Regions from separate parts of the Mesorhizobium sp. BH1-1-4 genome, predicted to be linked through region 1. Evidence: riboswitches for the same ligand, from Rfam matches in the RefSeq annotation. Region 1 holds a riboswitch; the other holds the start of a gene.
What was found. Region 1 has a riboswitch for thiamine pyrophosphate ahead of thiB (thiamine ABC transporter substrate binding subunit). Riboswitches for the same ligand answer to the same signal wherever they lie in the genome.
Positions count from the first base shown of each region.

Region 2: another riboswitch for thiamine pyrophosphate. It lies ahead of LB569_RS11350 (Ykof family thiamine-binding protein); the one in region 1 lies ahead of thiB (thiamine ABC transporter substrate binding subunit).

Region 1 covers NZ_JAIUIN010000006.1:327,132-330,337, forward strand. Annotated here, with positions in the region: gene LB569_RS14430 (ABC-F family ATP-binding cassette domain-containing protein) at 1-898, opposite strand, end outside; gene LB569_RS14435 (thiamine diphosphokinase) at 900-1,559, opposite strand; TPP riboswitch at 1,646-1,760, shown strand; gene thiB (thiamine ABC transporter substrate binding subunit) at 1,804-2,802, shown strand; gene thiP (thiamine/thiamine pyrophosphate ABC transporter permease) at 2,867-3,206, shown strand, end outside.
Region 2 covers NZ_JAIUIN010000005.1:28,807-32,012, reverse strand. Annotated here, with positions in the region: gene LB569_RS11355 (ABC transporter permease) at 1-558, opposite strand, end outside; gene LB569_RS11350 (Ykof family thiamine-binding protein) at 673-1,281, opposite strand; TPP riboswitch at 1,272-1,385, opposite strand; gene LB569_RS11345 (hypothetical protein) at 1,583-1,972, opposite strand; gene LB569_RS11340 (formyltransferase family protein) at 2,036-3,073, opposite strand; gene LB569_RS11335 (putative RiPP precursor) at 3,160-3,206, opposite strand, start outside.

The DNA of each region.
Region 1 (3,206 bases):
CCTTGACCACGGTGAGGTCGCCAAAGCTCTTCTCGACGTTCTTCGCTTCGATCACCAGCTTGCCGGACTCGGCGGCGTCGCTGGCGACCATGGTCGCGCTGCCTTCGGCGCCGCGATGACCGCGAAACCGCTGGCGCATGGTCTGCAGTTCGCCGAGGCGTCGCATGTTGCGCTTGCGCCGTGCCGTCACGCCATAGCGCAGCCAGTGTTCCTCGCGCACGATCTGGCGGCCGAGCTTGTGCTGTTCGCGCTCTTCTTCTTCCAGCACAACGTCACGCCATTCCTCGAAATGGCCAAAACCTTTATCCAGCCGACGGGTCTGGCCACGGTCGAGCCAGACGGTGGCGCGCGACACGCGCTCCAGGAAGCGGCGGTCGTGCGAGATGACGATCAGCGCCGAGGACGTGCGGACGAGTTCCTCTTCCAGCCATTCGATCACCGAGAGATCGAGGTGGTTAGTCGGCTCATCAAGCAGCAGAATGTCGGGCTCCGGCGCCATTACGCGAGCCAAAGCGGCGCGCCTGGCCTCGCCACCGGAGAGGTCTGCTGGCCGCTCCTCGCCCGACAGGCCGAGATGTTCCATCAGATAGCTGGCGCGGTAGGGATCGTCGGCAGGCCCGAGCCCGGCTTCGACATAGGCGCGCACTGAGGCAAAACCGTCCATGTCGGGCATCTGCGGCAGATAGCGCACCGTCGCCGAAGGTTGGCGGAACACCTCGCCGTCCTGCGGTTCGATCAGGCCGGCGGCGATCTTGAGCAGCGTCGATTTGCCCGACCCGTTGCGGCCGACCAGCGCGATCTTGTCGCCGGCCGACGCGGTCAAGGCGGCGCCGTCGAGCAGCGGCGTGCCGCCAAAAGTCAGTCTTATCCCGTCGAGATTGAGAAGAGGCGGGGCCATGTCAGCTTTCAGGTGAGGGATAGGGATGGGCGAGCAGCAGCGCGCGGCCGTTGCCGAGCGCTATCTCGAGGCGGCCCCCGGTCTTGTCGAAGTTGACCTCGTTGGAAATGGTCAACGACGAACCGAAAGCCACCTCGACCTTGTCGAGTGGCCATTTGGCGCCGGTGACGGTCAGACCGGAGAGTTCGGAAAAGCCCAGAATGGAAAACAGCGTGCCGTCGGCATAATCGAAGCTCGCCCTGCCGTTGAGCAAGGGGACAGCCTCCTGGGCGCCGCTGGTCAAAAGCACATCCGTTCCGGCCTCGGCCAGCCGCAGGCCAAGTGCCAGATGCAGGAAGGCGTGATCGGCGCGCTTGCCGCCGAAGGCGCCCGCCAGCACGAGACGGGTCGCCCCGTGCCCGAGTGCCGCCGCGATCGCCAGTTCGCCGTCGGTCTTGTCCTTTTCCGCCGGGAAGGTCTGGCGGGGCACGGCGGCGAGGTCAGCAGGCAGATCGGCCGGAACCGAATCGAAATCGCCCACCCACAATTCCGGGACAAGGCCCAGCACCCGGGCATGGCCGATGCCTGCGTCGGCGGCGATGACGCGCGAGCCTTCGACCTGGCGGTCGAGCCGGGGCGTGCGGATGAGATCGCCGCCAAGCAGGATGGTGAATATGCTCATATCCCGTCGCCTTACCAGCCCGGCACGGGAAACGGAAGGCGGCAAACTCCCACTTGCGCGGGTCTTCGGGCCGGCCTATGTGTCGGAACGCTCTAACGGGGTGCCGGACGCGAATTTCGCGGGCCGGCTGAGAGGCAGTCTCGCCAACCCGCTGAACCTGATCCGGTTTGTACCGGCGGAGGGATTAGACGTTTCGGACAGTCCGACGCCTCAATTCCTTTCAACGCAAACGAAGGAGGCGCCGATGCGCGCAATTTTATATTCTCTCATCGCAGCCACGGCAGTGGCCTTGTCCGGGCCGGCCTTGGCCAAGGACAAGCTCACCGTCTACACCTATGAGAGCTTCACCGCCGACTGGGGTCCAGGTCCCGTGGTGAGGAAGGCATTCGAGGCCGAATGCGGCTGCGATGTCGAGTTCGTCTCGGTTGCCGATGGCGTGGCGCTGCTCAACCGCGTCAAGCTGGAAGGCGCCTCGACCAAGGCCGACATCGTGCTCGGCCTCGACACCAATCTCACCGCCGATGCCAAGGCCACGGGCCTGTTCGCGCCGCATGGCGCGGTGAGCGATGTCGATGTGCCGGGCGGCTGGAGCGACGATACTTTTGTCCCCTTTGACTATGGCTATTTCGCCGTCGTCTACGATACGCAGAAGCTGACGATGCCGCCGAAAAGCCTGAAGGACCTGGTCGAGGGCAGCGCCGACGACAAGATTGTCATCCAGGATCCGCGCACCTCGACGCCCGGCCTCGGCCTGCTGCTCTGGGTGAAGTCGGTCTATGGCGACAAGGCGCCGGAAGCCTGGGCCAAGCTCAAGACCAAGGTTTTGACCGTGACGCCGGGCTGGAGCGAGGCCTATGGCCTGTTCACCAAGGGCGAGGCGCCGATGGTGCTGTCCTACACTACCTCGCCGGCCTATCACATGGTCGCCGAGAATACCGAGCGCTACCAGGCCGCGTCGTTCGAAGAGGGCGAATACCTGCAGATCGAGGTCGCCGGCATCACCACCACGGGAGCCAAGAATCCGCTGGCGGAAAAGTTCATGGCCTTCATGACCGGACCGAAATTCCAGGACGCCATCCCCGAGACCAACTGGATGTTCCCGGCCGGCAAGACCGACAAGCCGCTAAACCCGGCCTTCGACAAGCTGGTCAAGCCGACCAAGACCTTGCTGTTCAGCCCGGAGGAGGTCGCGGCCAACCGCAAGGCCTGGGTGGACGAATGGCTGGCGGTGATGAGCAAGTAGGTTTTATGGGCTAATCATCCTGAGATGAGTGCTCTAAGCTTGGCCCATTTGCTGACGGTGCGGCGTGCAACGCGCGTCTGATCCCCGCATCACCGCCGGCGTCGTCGCGCTCGCCGGGATCGCGCTGCTGATCGGCGGCGCCTTTGCCGGGCTGCTCCTCGAAGGCGCGCATGACCTCTCCGGCGCCTGGGCGGCCTTCGATCCTTACCTGCTGCGCGTGGTGCGCTTCACGCTCTGGCAGGCAACCCTCTCGACCCTGCTTTCGGTGATACCGGCGCTGTTCGTGGCGCGAGCCCTGTCCCGGCATCCACGCTTCTTCGGCCGCGCGTTCATTCTGCAACTCTTCGCCGTGCCGCTGGCGCTGCCGGCGATCGTCGCGGCGCTCGGCATCCTGGCGCTCTATG
Region 2 (3,206 bases), on a different contig from region 1:
GCCGGCATATTCGGCGAAGATGGCGCCGACGACGGCATAGGTGATGGAAATCCTGAGGCCAGCGAAGAAATAGGGCAGTGCCGAAGGCAACCGAGCCAGCATGAAGACCCGCCAGCGCCCCGCGCCCATGGCGCGCAGCATCTGTCCGATCTCGGCCTCGGTCGCCTCGTAGCCCTGCACCAGGGCCACCAGCATCGGGAAGAAGGTGACCAGTGCCACCAGCACGATCTTGGGCGTAAGCCCGAAACCGAACCACAGCACCACCAAGGGCGCGATCGCCACCAGCGGCAAGGTCTGGCTGACGATGAAGACGGGAAACAGCGCGCGCCGCAAAGGCTGGAAGAAGTCGACCAGCATCGACAGCGCGAAGGCGGCGCCAAGAGAAAAGGCAAAGCCGATCAGCGTCGCCCGGATGGTGGGGATGGCGTTGTCGACCAGCGCCTCGCGGTTGAGGATCGCCTGTTCGAAGACGCGCAAGGGTGCAGGAAGAATGGTCGGCTTGATACCGGAATAATTCGCGTACAGCTCCCACGCCACGAGCAGCAACCCGACCGACATCACGGCCGGTGCCGCCTTGGCGAAGAAACCCGCAAAGTGGCGCGGGCGGTTGAATGACGATGAAGCCACGAGAGGTGAGACCCTTGACGGCCGTCGCGCACCAGCGCGAGCGGATCAGACAGCGGTGGGACTGTTGGCCGAAACCGTGACGTCGAGGGTTACGTGGCCTGCGCCTGGCCCGAAGCGGCAGAAAGCTTCATCGAGTGCCGAGAAGATCGCGCCGGCATCGCCGCGCAGCTTGGTGCAGAAATTCTTGGAGCGATCGTAGACGCCGGACTGCTCCAGGAAATCGATACAGCCATAGATCTCGTCCATGTGGTCGTCCGTGCCCATCACATAGAGAGAGAACTGCGCCGCCGCCGGCTGGCCAGTGGCGGGCGCGCCGCGCACGGCGGTGATGGCGGCTTGCTTGCGCGGACCAAGTGGCCCGGCAGGTCCGCCTGTCGCGTCGGAACGGCAGATCGGATCGTCCGGCTCACCCGGGCAGCCACGCGAAATGGTGGCCGACAGCACGCAATGTTTGCCGCTGCGGGAGGCGGCCACGAAAAGATCGCGCAGCGCCGGGAACAACACCTCGGGAGGGCCCACCAGCAAGGTCGAGATGTCGTCGGTCTCGATCCTGAGCCTGTCGCGCCATGGATCGAGCGCGCCGAGCGCACCCAGGATGACGCCGACGAAATCGTCGGCCATGGGATATAGGGAAACCTGTGCGCCTGAAAACATCGCCCGCCTCGCTCCGCTGGTATTACCCAGATCAGCTTCTAGGGTCTGTGGGCTTGCCGCCCCCGTCTCAGCCCCGACCGTACGGAGCACCCCTGTGGATGGCCGCGTTAAAGCACCATTCGATCGGTTGGGGAAGCGGTTTTTCGGCAGGTCGCGCCAAAAGCATTGCGCCAGCGCGAAGGCAGTCGGGCATTGCGGCGCGGAATTTATCTGGAACCTTCACCGCGCCGAGAGGTTGTCCCAACAGTCGCCGGACGCGATTCCAGGAAAAGTGTCAAGCGGTTTTCCGTCGGGATTTGCGTCAAACCAGAGAGATCGGCGGTTCATCGTTTCGGCGAAACCGGGCACCGATCCAGGCGACCAGTTTACAGAGATGGAGACAGACCATGTTCATGAAAATCCTCACGGCTTCGGCCTTCACCATTGCCTTGGCAACATCCGCCATGGCGCAAAGCAACAGCGCGGCCGGCGCGGATGGGTCCAGCGGCAGCGGCAAGTCGGTCACGGTGGACCCAAGCACGCCGGCCTCGCCCAATACGATCGATTCGGGCGCAACCAACAGCACGACCACCACGCCGGGCGACATGAATTCCAATGCGGACCGGAATTGCCCGACCAATCCCCAGGGCGCGCAGATGGATGCCAATGGCAACGCCACCGCCCCGACCGTGAACGACAACAACTGCGGCAAGTAGTTTTCGATCGCGGCATGGAAACCGCGGACGCAGGTCCGCGGTTTTCATGTGCATTTGGTCTAGGGGCCGTCCGGCGACACCTCGCGCGGCGATTGGCTATCCACCGCGCCAAAGACCCTTATGTCAGGCCGCGGTTTTCCAGCTTGCGAGCGCGCGAACACCGCGTGCATTTTCATCAGCCGCTTGAGCAGGCGACCATGGATGAGGTACCGGACCCGGCCATCGGCGAGATCGAACTCGATCCTGCCCCATCGCCTTACCGGACCCTTTCCAGTTGGCGGGCCAAGTCGATTGACCTCGAAGGCCAGCCTGACACTGCGGCCGGCGACATCCAGATAGATACCGGGATTGGCACCCAGGACATGCCACAGCCGGGCAACGTGCTCGATCGACATGTCGGATGAGATCATCGTGTGGTGCCGCTCAAGTCGCGCCCAGACGAAATCACCGGCTGGCTGAGGCAGCCCGGACACCAGACCCCTGCAATAGGCTGGCGCCACCTCGCGCACCAACCCGCGCATCGCGGTCGCCACGCTGTCGACCATATCGCGCCGCGATGCCCAGTCCACTTCGGAGAACGGCACCTGCCCGAGGATGTCGCCGTCGTCGAAATTAGCGGTCATCTTGTGCAATGTCACCCCGCCATGGACGGCATGCTGGCCGTCCGCGACCAGGCGATGGAGAGGATGCGGACCCCGGTAATTGGGCAGCAGCGCCGGATGAAAATTGAGCCCACCCTTGGGAAAGAGGTCGAGCACCTGCTGTGGGATCAAGGTCGGGAAAGCGTAGCAGATCAGCACATCCGCGGCGATGCCGGGCAATTGCCGGGCGAGCTCGTTCCACTCGTAAGGCCGGCCGAATTCGATCACCTTGACCGGCGTGTTGCCAAGATAGCGCCTGAGGAGAGACCAGCGCTTCAGCCTGCGTCGAAAATTGCCGATGCTGAAGCCTCTGCGCTGAAAACCAGGCACGATGATCGCGCCGATACGGTTGCCCGCCTCGATCCAGCCGGACAGCAGCGGCCCGGTGTAGGCAGTAACGTCCATTATGAAAACGGCATTGAGTTGGCCGACACGGGCCTCAGGCTGGGAAGACATTATCTCTCAGGCCTGGCGAAGCAAGACATCGCTTGCCGCCACGCGCTCTCACGGACCCGTCCTGGCAGGACCAAAAGGCCAGTCGGTCAGCCCGGCTTGGGAGAGAGCGGCCCGGCCGCGGCCACACTGGAGA